DNA from 3 places in the Streptomyces sp. NPDC051105 genome. Region 2 is predicted to be linked to each of the others. Evidence: riboswitches for the same ligand, from Rfam matches in the RefSeq annotation. Region 2 holds a riboswitch; each other region holds the start of a gene.

Region 1 (4,749 bases), on a different contig from region 2:
CACCGCGGCCAGGAAGAGGGCGAGCATCAGGCGGCTGATCGACCCATACAGGATGTAGGTGCCGCTGACCGCGATGGTCGGGTCGATCGGACGGTCCGCGGCGATGACCGCGCCGCCTTCCAGTCCGCTGGAGACCAGCGTGATCGTCGCGTACACCAGTCCGGTCGCCTGGGCCATCGAGCCGATCCATTCACTGGCCGGGTCGACCCGCTTGACCAGTTCACGGAAGGCCGTCACGAACACGACCACGAACGCCAGCCCGACGATCCCGACCAGCAGCCTGGCCAGGACGTTCGAGTCCGGCGGCGGACCGGAGTAGACGAAGTACAGCGGTACCTCGACGATGAAGGCGGCCGCCGCGGTGAGGGAGGCGAGGCCCGTCAGGCGCCTCGCGACGGTTTCGTTCATGGGTGTGCCCCCCGGTTCCCTGTGTCGGATTCCCCGTCGGCCCGTTGCCGACTACATGAATCCTGGCGTTCACGACGCTTCTCGTCGCTGGGCCTGGACACCGGATCGGGGGGTGGTCCTGCCGGCACCCCTGCGGGTGGGTCAGCTCACCGCCGGGACACAGCGGCCGTCCTCCGTGCGGTACGACCACTTCGCGCCGTCGGTCACCAGTTCCCGCACCGCGTCGACGAAGCGCTCCACGTGCTCGTCCGGCGTGCCCGCCCCGAAGCTCACCCGGATGGCGTTGAGGGACTTCTCGCCCGGTGCCGCCTCCGGCGCCCCGCACTCGCCCTGGGTCTGCGGGTCGGAGCCCAGCAGGGTCCTGACCAGCGGGTGGGCGCAGAAGAGGCCGTCGCGGACGCCGATGCCGTACTCGGCGGAGAGGGCGGCGGCGAAGTGGGAGCTGTTCCAGCCGTCCACCACGAAGCTGATCACGCCGACGCGGGGGGCGTCGTCGCCGAAGAGGGAGAGGACCCGGACCTCGGGGACCTCGGCCAGCCCCGCCCGCACCTTCTCGATCAGGTGCCGCTCGCGGGCGACCAGCGTGTCGAAGCCGGCCTCGGTGAGTGCCTTGCAGGCGGAGGCGATGGAGTAGGCGCCGATGACGTTGGGCGAGCCCGCCTCGTGGCGCGCGGCGCTCTCGTGCCACTCCACGGCCACTCCCCCGTCCTCCCGCCGGGTGACCTTGCGGCTCGCGCCGCCGCCCGCGAGGTAGGGCTCGGCGGCCTGCAGCCAGTCGGCGCGGCCGGCCAGGACGCCGGAGCCGAAGGGGGCGTACAGCTTGTGGCCGGAGAAGGCGACCCAGTCGACGTCCAGGTCCCGGACGGACACGGGATGGTGCGGGGCCAGCTGGGCGGCGTCCAGGACGATCCGGGCGCCGTGCGCGTGCGCGGCGGCGGCCAGCTCGCGGACCGGCCACAGCTCGCCCGTGACGTTGGACGCGCCGGTGACGCAGACCAGGGCCGGGCCGTGGGGGTCGCGCTCGGCGAGGGCGCGTTCCAGGGTCTCGACGGCCTGCCGCGGGGTGCGGGGCGCGTTGAGGTAGGTGACCCGGGCGTCCTTCCAGGGGAGCAGGCTCGCGTGGTGCTCGGTCTCGAAGACGAAGACCTGGCAGTCGGCGGGGACGGCGGCGGCGAGCAGGTTGAGGGAGTCGGTGGTGGAGCGGGTGAAGATCAGCTGGTCGTCGGAGCGGCAGTCGAGGAACTCGGCGACGGTCTTCCGGGCGTTCTCGAAGAGGTCGGTCGACAGCTGGGAGAGGTAGCCGGCGCCGCGGTGGACGCTCCCGTAGTAGGGGGCGTACGCCGCCACGTCGTCCCAGACCCGCTGGAGGGCGGGGGCGCTGGCCGCGTAGTCGAGGGCGGCGTAGGTGACCTCGCCGCCGGTGACGAGCGGGACGGTGACATCCCGGCCCAGAACGGGCAGCCGGGCACAAACGGACTGGGCGGCGGCAGCGGTGGCGACAGACATGGCGAACTCCTGTGAGGGGTAAGCGAAATCGCCGGGCCGGACGGTACGTCGACGGCACGGGAAAGGTGAAAGGGGTACGCGGAGGCGGGGCTCGACGCCCTATCGCATTCGCTTGCTCACAGAAGGCTCCCTCGACGACCAGGACCCCTGGCGTACGAGGGGTCCGCGCTTGCCGTAGACCTCGCTGCCTACGACCTGGTCTTCACCCGGGGCACCCCGCCACGGACGGAGGGTTGCCGGACAGTCGGCCGGGGCCTCATGACTGTCACTCATGACCTGGAAAGAAACCTAAGTGAAGTGATCGCCGACGCGCAACTCCTGTCCGGATGACGGAACACCGCCAGGGTCCGAAGCCGCTCCGGCACCGCCGGGAGGACCGTGTGCGGTCGCCCGCCGTTGCGGCGGAAGGCCGGCAAGGGGGAGCACCGCCGCCCACCTTCCTCTCCGCCGCAACGGCGAGCAGCCACGACGGCGCAGCTGGGGGTCCCCCCACGCCCTTGAGGCAGTGGGCGAGGTGCCGTACCGCGCCTCAGCCCGCCGACCGCGGCCCCTACCTGTTCGTCGCCGCCGCCCAGCGCTCCAGCGCCCGCTTGGCCGCGCCCGAGTCGATGGACTCCGCCGCCTTGTCCATGCCCGTCCGGAGCTGTTCGGCCAGCGTCCCCGTGCCGGGGTCCAGGGCCACCAGGGCCGCCGCCGAGTTCAGCAGGACCGCCTCGCGTACCGGGCCCGGCTCACCGTCCAGGAGGCGGCGGGCGACCTCCGCGTTGTACGACGGGTCGCCGCCGCGCAGCGCCTCCACGGGGACCAGGTCGATGCCGACGTCACGGGGGTCGAAGGTCTCCTCGGTGACCTTGCCGTCGCGGACGATCCAGACGTGGGACGTGGCGGTGGTCGTCAGCTCGTCGAGGCCGTCGTCGCCGCGGAAGACCAGGGAGGAGTTGCCGCGCTCCGCGAAGACGCCCGCGACGACCGGTGCCATGCGCGGGTCCGCGACGCCGACCGCCTGGGCCCGCACCTGCGCGGGGTTGGTCAGCGGCCCGAGGATGTTGAACACCGTGCGGATGCCCAACTGGCCGCGGGCCGCGCCCACATGGCGCAGCGCCGGGTGGAACTTGACGGCGAAGCAGAAGGTGATGCCGGCCTCCTCGGCGACCTCGGCGACCCGCTGCGGGGTCAGGTCGAGGTTGACGCCGAGCTTCTCCAGCACGTCCGAGGCGCCGGACGCGGAGGACGCCGCCCGGTTGCCGTGCTTGACGACCTTCGCCCCGGTGCCGGCCACCACCAGCGCCGACATCGTGGAGATGTTCACCGTCTTGGCGCCGTCACCGCCGGTGCCGACGATGTCGACCGTGCGGCCCGGTACCTCGATGACGTTGGCGTGCTCGTACATCGTGCGGACGAGACCGTTGATCTCCTCGACGGTCTCCCCCTTGGCCCTGAGGGCCACCACGAACCCGGCGATCTGCGCGTCCGTCGCCTGGCCGCGCATGATCTGGTCCATCGCCCAGGCCGTCGCGTCGGCGCTCTGGTCCTGGCCGTACAGCAACGCGTTCAGTACCTCGGGCCAGGAACAGCCCGCCGCGGTGTCGCCTCCAGCGGGGGTCACAGCGCTCATAAGGCCGCTCCTGCTCGTCGTACACGAAATGAAGGTTTCACGGCTTACCCTATCCAGCCCGGGACACGGCGAAGGGCCCCCGTCCGTACGTCGGACGGGGGCCCTTCGACCGTGGCGTGGCGACGCGGTCGATCAGTGGTGGCCGTGGCCGCTCGTGATCTCCTTGTACTCCTCGACGGTGGGCTTCGGGATCTGGTTGTCCTCGCCGTAGTAGGCGCTGCTCAGCTTGGCGCGGAGCTTCTCGGACCCCTTGATCTTGCGCTCGACACCGTTCTCGTCCACCGCCGCGCCGACCTGGGCCGGCTCGTACTGGTGGTGGGCCGTGAGGGTGTGCAGCTGCTCCTGGCTGAGCGGCTCGTGCACCTCGATGAACTCACCGTGCGGCAGCCGCTTGATGATGCCGGTCTCGCGGCCGTGCAGCACCTTCTCGCGGTCCCGGCGCTGCAGGCCGAGGCAGATCCGCTTGGTGACGATGAACGCGATCACCGGTCCGGCGAAGAAGAAGATCCGGACGAACCAGGTCACGTCGTTGATCGACAGGTGGAAGTGGGTGGCGAAGAGGTCGTTGCCACCACCGACCAGGCCCACCATGTACACCGTCACCCAGGCGACACCGAAGGCGGTGCGGGTCGGGGCGTTGCGCGGGCGGTCCAGGATGTGGTGCTCGCTCTTGTCGCCGGTGACCCAGGACTCGATGAACGGGTAGACCGCGATCACGCCCAGCACCAGACCGAACAGGACCAGCGGGATGAAGACGCCCAGGACCAGGGTGTGGCCCCAGAAGTTGATCTCCCAGCCCGGCATGTAACGGATCAGACCCTCGGCGAAGCCCATGTACCAGTCGGGCTGGGCGCCGGTGGACACCTGGTCCGGACGGTAGGGGCCCATGGCCCAGATCGGGTTGATCTGGGTGGTCGCCGCGATGGCCGCGATGACACCGAAGACCAGGAAGAAGAAGCCTCCGGCCTTGGCCATGTAGACCGGCAGCAGCGGCATGCCGACGACGTTCTTCTCGGACTTTCCGGGACCCGCGAACTGCGTGTGCTTGTGGTAGAAGACCAGGATCAGGTGGCCCACCATCAGGCCGAGCATGATGCCCGGCAGCAGCAGGATGTGGATCGAGTAGAACCGCCCCACGAAGTCGTGGCCGGGGAACTCGCCGCCGAAGAGGAAGTACGAGATGTACGTGCCGACGATCGGCATCGACAGGATGGCGCCCT
Region 2 (4,749 bases):
CCCGGGCGGTCACCCCGGTCACCTGGAGTTCCTCGGAGCCGATCCGGCCGGTGATGTCGACGCCCGGTCCCGCCAGGACGTCCCGCAGCCGCGCCGGATCCTGCGTGGCCACCGTCACGGTGTCACCGCCCGCCTCGCGGATCAGATCCCCCACGGTGGTGTCGGCCAGCAGTCGCCCACGGCCCACGATGATCAGGTGGTCGGCCACCAGAGCCATCTCGCTCATCAGGTGCGAGGACACGAACACCGTCCGGCCCTCTTCGGCGAGGGCCTTGAGCAGGGTGCGGATCCAGAGCACGCCCTCCGGGTCCAGGCCGTTGACCGGCTCGTCCAGCATCACCGTCTGCGGATCGCCCAGCAGCGCCGCCGCGATGCCCAGCCGCTGACCCATCCCGAGGGAGAAGGCGCCGGCCCGCTTCTTCGCCACGCTGCCCAGCCCGGCCAGCTCGATGACCTCGTCGACCCGGCGGCGCGGAATGCCGTGGGTCAGCGCGAGGGCCCTGAGGTGGTGGTACGCCGAGCGGCCCGGGTGGATCGACTTCGCCTCCAGCAGGGCGCCGACCTCCTGGAGCGGTGCCTGGTGACGGGCGTAGGGGTGGCCGTTCACGGTGACGGTGCCGCTCGTCGGGGCGTCGAGGCCGACGATCATGCGCATGGTCGTGGACTTGCCGGCGCCGTTGGGCCCCAGGAAGCCGGTCACCGTACCCGGCTTCACGACGAAGTCCAGGCTGTCGACCGCCGTCTTCTCGCCGTACCTCTTGGTCAATTGCCGTGCGTCGATCATGCGCGTGTCTTTCTGTCGGCCTCCGGCGCCACTCGTTTCCGACGCCGCACGCCAACGCTAGGCGCCGGATCACCCCGATCCCGTGGTACCGGGAGGCTGACGTGGGCCGAGCGGGTGGTACCTCGGTACCACGCGACTACCTGGGTGCCTTCCGCGCCCGTCGCGCCACGGCCATCGCCCACGGCCGGCCGCACCGCCCGCCGCTGCCGCGCGGCCCGCCCGCGACGTACGACGCCCGCGCCCGCGTCACCGACACTGACGTCACCGGGCCGCGGCGGTGGGCGCCCCGGCCGGCGTGGGCGTCAGCGAGCCCAGATGGTTGAGTGCCGCCTTGCCGAGGCTGTATGCGGCCATGCTGGCGGTCGGTACGGAACGGATCCGGCGGTCACCCCGCCGCACTTCACCTCGAGACAGGCCCGCTCCGCCGGTGCGCCGTACCGCCGGATTCCCACGCCTGCCTCGCCGTTCAGCCCGGTCTCCACGCGCCCGGACTGTCTTGACGCCGTAAGAACAGCCGATCTACGGTGAGCGCGAGCCACGAGTTCCGGTGTCAAGCCCTGGCTGGCCGGACGGCAACCCTCGACGCAGTGGGGTGCCCCAGGTGACGGCTCGGCGGAACTCTTCTTTCTGCAAGTGCGCTCACATCGGCCGCGAGGCGGCCCGGAACCCGGGGGGACGGCATGGCGAGAGCCGTGATGCTGTGCTCCCGGCTCCATGTCGACCTGCTGCTGGTGTCCAGCTGTCTGTGTCAGGGCTGATCACGCCCTCCGTCGGCCGGCCGTGCTGCCGTCCGCCGGTGTAACCCCTCTCCCGCTTTCTCTCACACGACCTCGCATGCCATGGCACAGCCCCGTGCCATGGCTGCCTCACGCACCCCTGATGCGGAAGTAGAGACTCCTGATGGCACTTCACAGCGGCCCGGCGCCGAGCAGACCCCTGCGCTCCGGCCTCGGCGCGCTCTCCCTCGGCACCGCTTTCCTGGTCGCCCTGACGGGCTGCACCAGCAGCAAGGACGGCAGCACCGCGAGCTCCGCCGCGGCGATCACCGTCGGTACGACCGACCAGGTCACCAGCCTCGACCCGGCGGGCTCGTGGGACGCGGGCTCCGGCACGATCGAGAGCGAGGTCTAGGCGACCCTGCTCAGCCAGCAGAACGGCTCCGCGAAGGTCTCCCCGGACCTGGCCACCGGGATCAAGCTGACCGGGCCCAAGGAGTACACGGTCACGCTCCAGAAGGGCCTGAAGTTCGCCAACGGTCACGAACTCACCTCCTCGGACGTCAAGTTCAGCTTCGAGCGGGACCTGAAGATCGCCGACGAGAACGGCCCGTCGTCGCTGCTGTACAACCTCGCCTCGGTCGCCGCCCCGGACCCGGCCACGGTCGTCTTCACCCTCAAGTCGGCCGACGACACGCTGTTCCCGCAGGTGCTGTCCACGGCCGCCGGCTACGTCGTGGACGAGCAGGTGTTCCCCGCGGACAAGATCCTCGACGACAAGTCGATCGTCACGGCCGAGCCGTGGAACGGGCCGTACGGCATCAAGAGCTACGACAAGAACTCGCTGGTGTCCTTCACCGCCAACGCGGAGTACAAGGGCCGACTGGGGGCGCCGAAGACGAAGAACGTCCAGCTCAAGTACTACACGGACGCCGGCAACCTGAAGCTCGACGTCCAGCAGGGCACCATCGACGCCGTCTACCGCACCCTCACCACCGCCGACCTGGACGACCTCGGCAGGCAGAAGGGCGTCAAGGTCCACACCGGCTCCGGCAACGGCATCCGCTACATCGTCTTCGACCTCGCCACCCAGCCGTACGGCACCAGGACGAAGAACGCCGACGCGAAGAAGGCCCTCGCCGTCCGGCAGGCGGTCGCGGACTCCGTCGACCGGTCCCAACTCGCCCAGCAGGTCTACAAGAACACCTACCAGCCGCTCTACAGCTCCGTCCCGGACGGCCTGACCGGCGCCACCCCCTCCTTCAAGTCGCGCTATGGCGACAAGCAGGGCGGCCCCGACAAGGCCGCGGCGGCGGCCCGGCTGAAGGCCGCGAAGGTGACCACCCCGGTGACGCTCAACCTGCAGTACAACAGCGACCATTACGGCTCGTCGTCGGCCGACGAGTACGCGCTGGTCAAGACCCAGCTGGAAGCCACCGGGCTCTTCAAGGTGAACCTCCAGTCGACCGAGTGGACCCAGTACGGCAAGGACCGCGTCAAGCACCTCTACCCGCTCTACCAGCTCGGCTGGTACGCCGACTACCTCGACGCCGACAACTACCTCTCGCCCTTCTACTCGGCCAACAGCTGGGTCGCCAACGGCTACGACGACCCCGCCGTGCGCGCGCTGATCAAGAAGGAGGAGACCGAGACGGACGCCACGAAGCGGACCGGGCTCCTGAAGCAGACGCAGGACAGGGCCGCCGCCCAGGTGCCGCTGCTGCCGCTGCTCCAGGGCTCCACCGCCATCGTCACCCGCAGCGACGTCAGCGGTGTGCCGGCCGAGCTGGACGCGACGTACCAGTTCCGCTGGGCGGGGCTCTCGAAGAAGTGAGCACTCTGACGCAGGAGACCCCCGGCGCCGTCGCCACCCCGGCCGACGGCGCCGCCGGGTACGGGTTCGCCCGCTACCTGGTGGTCCGCTTCCTCCTCATCATCCCCACCGTACTGATCCTGGTCAGTCTGGTCTTCTTCCTGATGCGGCTGACCGGCGACCCGATCAGCGCCGCCTTCGGCGACCGCCTCACCCCGGACCAGCTCCAGGCCAAGCTCCACCAGGCGGGCTATGACCGGCCGTTGCTCACCCAGTACCTGGACTACCTGCGCTCGCTGGCCACCGGTGACTTCGGCCGCACGGTCACCGACAACGAGCCGGTGACGCACGTCCTGGGCACGTACGGAGCCGCGACCGCCGAACTCGCCTGCTACGCACTGCTGGTGGCCCTGCTGATAGGCGTCCCGCTGGGCATGGTGGCGGCCGCCCACCGCGACCGGGCACCGGACGCGGTCCTGCGGCTCTTCGCGATCCTGACCTACGCCACGCCCGTGTTCTTCGTGGGTCTGCTGCTGAAGCTGGTCTTCGCGATCTGGCTCGGCTGGCTGCCCGCGTCGGGCCGGGCGAGCACCGGCGTCCAGCTCTTCCTCCAGGACCAGACCAGCACGACGGGCGTGTACCTGATCGACGCCCTGCGCAGCGGCGACGGCACGGCGATCGCCGACGTGCTCGAGCACGCCGTGCTGCCCGGGCTGGCCCTGGGCCTGCTCGTGGCCGGCGTCCTGCTCCGGCTGGTGCGCACGAACCTGATCGGCACGCTCTCCGCCGAGTACGTCGAGGCCGCCCGCTCCCGAGGCGTGGCCCCGCTCCGCCTGGTCACCCGGCACGCCACCCGGCCCGCGCTGATCCCCGTCGTCACGGTCCTGGGCCTCCAGGTCGCCGGGCTGCTCGGCGGGGCGGTGCTGACGGAGACGACCTTCGAGTGGAAGGGCCTCGGCTACGAGCTCGCCCACTACCTGACGGTCCGTGACTTCCCGGCGGTGCAGGGCATCGTGGCCCTGTTCGCCGTCGTCGTGGCGGTGACGAACTTCCTCGTCGACGTCGTCGCCGCGCTGATCGACCCGCGAGTGAGGTACTGAGTCATGGCACTGGTTCTGGCACGACGGCTGCCGCTACGGCTGCGGACGGGCGCGGGAGTGCAGCGGGCCACGCTGCTCACCGGCCTCGTCCTGACCGGGCTGTTCGTCCTCACCGCACTGCTGGGGCCGTTGCTCGCCCCACACGGCTACGCCCAACTCCGCGACAGTGCGGGCCTGTTCGGCTCCCAGCAGCATCCGAGCGGCGCCCATCCACTGGGCACCACCATCGCCGGGTACGACGTCCTGTCCCGGACGGTCTGGGGCGCGCGGACCGCGCTGCTGATCATCGTCGCCGCGTTGCTGCTGTCGGTGGGGCCGGGCACCGTGCTCGGCCTG
Region 3 (4,749 bases), on a different contig from region 2:
ACCACCCGCGCGTGTCGTTCGGGTGAGCGTCATGATCCGGGAGTCGTGATCCGCACCCTCCGGCTGCCGCAGCGCGGGCACACCGCGTCGGTGAGCGGCGACCGCACCGCCCGGCCGGCCTCGTCCACGTACTCCTGGGTGCTCCGCAGGTCCGGGTCGGCGATCGGGTCGGTGAAAAACACCGCCTGGAAGGTCGCCTCCCAGGCCTCGCCGCACCGCCCGCAGCCGAACGCGAAGGTCTCCGGCACGGCACCGGGCACCGGCCCGGGACCCGGGGGCTCGCTCATCGCATCCGGCTCCTGTCACTCGGCCTGCGTCTCCAGCGGACAGCCGCTCCCGCCCGGCGGCAAGCCGGGGCCGGGTGTCCCAGGCGTGGACGCCCCCTTGACGGCGCGCGGAGGCCGATCGACACTCCAGGTGGGAATCCTAGTGAAAAGGTAGGGAAAGATGGGTCGGCTGCGCACGGTCACCGGCAGACAGCGCCGAGAGAGCCGTACGCCCTGCCCCGTCCCGCTGCTCACCTCCCGCCTGCACATCGACCTGCTGCGTGTGTGCAGCGCCATCAGCCGCAGCGCCATCAGCCGCACCGGCTGACCCCCGCTCCCGGCCGTACCAGCCGTACCGGCTGAGTGCCCGCCGGCGGCCGCATCCGCCGAACGCCCACCACCGACGAACGCTTCCGCCGCGCGTACGTCCGCGCGTCCGCACCCCTGGGGAGACGCATGTCCATCACTCCGTTCGCCGCCCTCCCGTCCGTCCGGACCACCCCCGCCTTCCGGGGGCGCATCGGCCGGGACGCGCGCAGCGGCCACTACGCCGTGCCGCGCCGCTACCGGCTCCACCTCGCCACCGCCTGTCCCGACGGCCTCCGCATCGCCGTCGGCCACAGCCTGCTGGCCCTCGACGACTGTTGTCCGGTCACCTATCTGCCCGCCGTCCCGGACGGTCCGGACGGCAGCCACACGGCCCTGCGCCCGCTGTACGAGGCGAGCGCCCACCACTACTCGGGACCGGCCCTCGCACCCGTGCTCAGCGACGACTGGTCCGGCCGCATCGTCAGCACCCACGGCCGGGACATCCTGCGCGACCTGGACCGTCACTTCGGCGACGGCGTCACCCGGCTGTACCCGTGCGGTGCCGAGGCCGAGATCGAGGCCGTCGAGCGGCTGTGCGCCGAGGACATCGAGCAGGCGGCACAGCACGCCGGCCGAGCGGGCGGCGACCCGGAGGCGCTGGAGGTGCTGCTCGCCGCCCTGGATGAGCTGGAGCGCCGGCTGACCGGCGCGGAGTTTCTGGTCGGTGGGCAACTCACCGCGGCTGACGTCGAGTTGTGGGTGACCCTGGTGCAACTCGACACCGTGCACCGCAACCACCTGGACGCCTCCGCCGTGCACGCCGTCGCCGGCCACCCGGAGCTGTGGGCCTACGCCCGCCGGCTGGCCGCCCACCCGGCCTTCGGCGCCCACCTCGACCTCGACGGCATCGCCCGCCGCCACCACGGCCGTTGCCAGGGCCTGGAAGCCGCCGGCGCGGCCGTCCAGATCCTGGACTGGGCGGGCCACGCGGCGGACGCTCCCGGCCTTCCGCGCAGGTGAGAGCGGCCCGAACCGTTTCGCCACTTGGACAGGCGTTGACATTCGTTCGGGCAACTGCGTTACTTACGGACCAGAACGGTCAAGAGCGTCAGCGTCAAGCCCTGGCTTGCTGACCGGCAACCCTCGCATCGCGGTGGGGTGCCCCAGGTGACGACCGGACCGATGACGTTTCGGCAAGCGACGATTCGGTAAGCGCGAGGCCCCCCGGGGCCAGCACGACAGTGACAGGTGACGGACATGTACGCAGTCTCCAGGACGGCCCAGCGCCGCACCTCGGGCTGCGTACGCCCGTATTCGAGCCCGCTCGTCGCCGACCGTGCCGTCGACCTGCTCCGTGTCAACAGCGCCCTGTGTAGCGCGTGTACCGCACCGGGCTGTGCCCGCTGTCGGGTCTGACCAGGCTTTCCGCCGGCTTCCCGCAGCTTCGCGCCTCAGCGTCCCCGTCGAAACACCGGCCGCCCGGTGTGCCGCCGTCCGCCCAGCCCCCCTGCCCCGCGCGCCCCCGCGCACCGTGCCGCCCGCCCGCATGCGGCCCGGTCGCGCGGTCCCGGCCGTGGGACCCGGGGGTGACCGACTCCGCCGGAGCCCGCCATGACCGAACCCCCAGGCACCGTGTCCCTCGCCGAGGCACCGCCGCCCACTGATGAAGCATCAAAACCTGCTACCGCGCAGCGAGTTCAGCCGCTGCGCCGCCCCGGCCGGTGGATCGCCACGGCCGTCGTCCTGGTGGTCGTCGCGCAGTTCGCGCACGGACTGGCCACCAACCCCTTCTACCAGTGGGACCGGTTCCGCTACTGGTTCCTGCGGCCCACCATCCTCGACGGGCTCGTCATCACCCTCGAAGTAGCCGCGCTCAGCGCCGTGCTGGGCCTCCTCAGCGGAGTCGTGCTGGCCGTCGCCCGGCTCTCCGGCAGCCCCGTGCTGCGGGCGGTGAGCTGGACCTACACCTGGCTGTTCCGCTCGATCCCGCTGATCGTCCTGCTGATCTTCCTCTACAACTTCTCGGCGCTATACCAGACGTTGAGCCTCGGCGTGCCCTTCGGCCCGTCCTTCGTCAGGTTCGACGAGACGAAACTCGCCACCGACATGGTGGTCGCCGTGGTCGGCCTCAGCCTCAACGAGGCGGCCTACGCGGCCGAGGTGGTACGCGGCGGCATCCTCAGCGTCGACCAGGGCCAGCACGAGGCGGCCGCCGCACTCGGCCTGCCCAAGAGCTACCAGTTCACCCGGATCGTCTTCCCGCAGGCCCTGCGCTCCATCGTGCCGAACTACGTCAACCAGCTCATCGGGCTGATCAAGGGCACGTCCCTGGTGTTCTACGTCTCGCTGCTCGACCTCTTCGGCTCGGTGCAGTCCATGGGCAGCACCTATCCCGGCGACATCGTGCCGCTGCTGCTCGTGGCCACCGTCTGGTATCTGATCCTGACCAGCGCCGTCTCCGTCGTCCAGTTCTACGTCGAGCGGTACTTCGCCCGCGGCGCCACCCGCACGCTGCCGCCGACCCCACTCCAGAAACTCCGCACCGGCCTCGGCGACCTGCGGGCACGGATACGCCGGGAGGCCGCCGCATGACCACCGCACCGGACATCGCGCCCGCCGCCCTGGAGATCCACGACGTCCACAAGTCGTACGGCGCCCACCGCGTCCTCGACGGCGTCGACCTGACCGTCCGCCCCGGCGAGGTCACCGTCATCCTCGGCCCGTCCGGCTCCGGCAAGTCCACGCTGCTGAGGGTGATCAACCATCTGGAGAAGCCAGAGACCGGCTACGTCAGCGTCGGCGGCGAACTGGTCGGCGTGAAGCGCCACGGCGACCGGCTCAAGGAGCTGACCGAACGCGCCATCCTGGCCCAACGCAGCCGGATCGGCTTCGTCTTCCAGAACTTCAACCTGTTCCCGCACCTGACGGTCCTCGACAACGTCGCGGCCGCCCCCGTCGCCACCGGAAAGCTGACCAGGACCGAGGCCCAGCAGCTGGCCAAGGAACTCCTCGAACGGGTCGGCCTCGGCGAGCGCGTCGGCGCCTACCCACGGCAGCTGTCGGGCGGCCAGCAGCAGCGCGTCGCCATCGCCCGCGCCCTCGCGCTGCGCCCCGGGATCATCCTCTTCGACGAACCGACCTCCGCGCTCGACCCCGAGCTGGTCGGCGAGGTCCTCGCCGTCATCAAGGACCTGGCCTCCGGCGGCACCACCCTGGTGATCGTCACCCACGAGATCGGCTTCGCTCGTGAGGTCGCCGACCGGATCGTCTTCATCGACGGCGGAAAGATCGTCGAACAGGGCCCGCCCGCCGAGGTCCTCGACAATCCGCGGCACGAACGGACCCGGGACTTCCTCCGCAAGGTCCTCTGAAACACCCCCCTTTTCTCACTGGAACCACCTCCCTTTCACTTGTCACTGAAACACGAAGGACGGCCATGCCCACGCTCCTCTCCCGACGCAGCCTGATCCGCGGCCTCACCACGGCGACCGCCGTCGCGACCCTCGCCACCGGGCTCGCCGCCTGCGGGGGCGACAGCGACGCCGCTACGACGACCGACAGAGCCAAGAGTGGCGAGGTCGTCATCGGACGAGTCTCCAACGGCGCCGCCCAGCAGACCACCATCAAGGTCTCCGAGGTCAAGTCCATCAGCGCCGAACTGCCCGCCTCCGTCCGCAAGAGCGGCAAGCTCGTCATCGGCGAGGGTGTCCTGCCCGCCGGATTCCCGCCGCTCGCCTACGTGGGCAACGACCAGAAGACCCTCACCGGTTCCGAACCCGACCTCGCCCGGCTGGTCGCCGCGGTCTTCGGCCTCACGCCCGAGCTGAAGAGCTTCACCTGGGAGAACATGTTCGTCGGCATCGACAGCGGCAAGGTCGACGTGGCCCTCTCCAACATCACCGACACCGAGGAGCGCAAGAAGAAGTACGAGTTCGCGTCCTACCGGCAGGACAACCTCGCCTTCACGGTCCCGAAGAAGAGCACCTGGAACTTCGACGACAACTACGAGAACCTCGCCGGCAAGACCGTCTCCGTCAGCGCCGGCACCAACCAGGAGAAGATCCTCCTGGAGTGGAAGGCCAAGCTGGCCAAGGAGGGCAAGAAGCTCACGGTCAAGTACTACCAGGACAGCAACAGCGTCTACCTGGCCCTCAACAGCGGCAAGATCGACGCC

The links. A riboswitch is a leader RNA that binds a small molecule or an ion and turns the genes downstream of it on or off. The one in region 2 is predicted to bind S-adenosylmethionine.
Region 1: another riboswitch for S-adenosylmethionine. It lies ahead of AB0N16_RS10945 (aminotransferase class V-fold PLP-dependent enzyme); the one in region 2 lies ahead of AB0N16_RS35965 (hypothetical protein).
Region 3: another riboswitch for S-adenosylmethionine. It lies ahead of AB0N16_RS04285 (amino acid ABC transporter permease); the one in region 2 lies ahead of AB0N16_RS35965 (hypothetical protein).

What each region holds. Positions count from the first base shown of each region.
Region 1 covers NZ_JBFBBR010000004.1:27,953-32,701, forward strand. Annotated here, with positions in the region: gene AB0N16_RS10940 (hypothetical protein) at 1-408, opposite strand, end outside; gene AB0N16_RS10945 (aminotransferase class V-fold PLP-dependent enzyme) at 550-1,914, opposite strand; SAM riboswitch class IV at 2,075-2,191, opposite strand; gene trpD (anthranilate phosphoribosyltransferase) at 2,465-3,529, opposite strand; gene AB0N16_RS10955 (cytochrome bc complex cytochrome b subunit) at 3,662-4,749, opposite strand, start outside.
Region 2 covers NZ_JBFBBR010000020.1:51,757-56,505, forward strand. Annotated here, with positions in the region: gene AB0N16_RS35960 (ATP-binding cassette domain-containing protein) at 1-784, opposite strand, end outside; SAM riboswitch class IV at 1,318-1,426, shown strand; gene AB0N16_RS35965 (hypothetical protein) at 1,685-1,915, shown strand; gene AB0N16_RS35970 (ABC transporter substrate-binding protein) at 1,982-3,334, shown strand; gene AB0N16_RS35975 (ABC transporter permease) at 3,331-4,413, shown strand; gene AB0N16_RS35980 (ABC transporter permease) at 4,417-4,749, shown strand, end outside.
Region 3 covers NZ_JBFBBR010000002.1:59,253-64,001, forward strand. Annotated here, with positions in the region: gene AB0N16_RS04270 (hypothetical protein) at 30-287, opposite strand; gene AB0N16_RS04275 (hypothetical protein) at 448-594, shown strand; gene AB0N16_RS04280 (glutathione S-transferase C-terminal domain-containing protein) at 723-1,595, shown strand; SAM riboswitch class IV at 1,673-1,796, shown strand; gene AB0N16_RS04285 (amino acid ABC transporter permease) at 2,187-3,167, shown strand; gene AB0N16_RS04290 (amino acid ABC transporter ATP-binding protein) at 3,164-3,946, shown strand; gene AB0N16_RS04295 (ABC transporter substrate-binding protein) at 4,012-4,749, shown strand, end outside.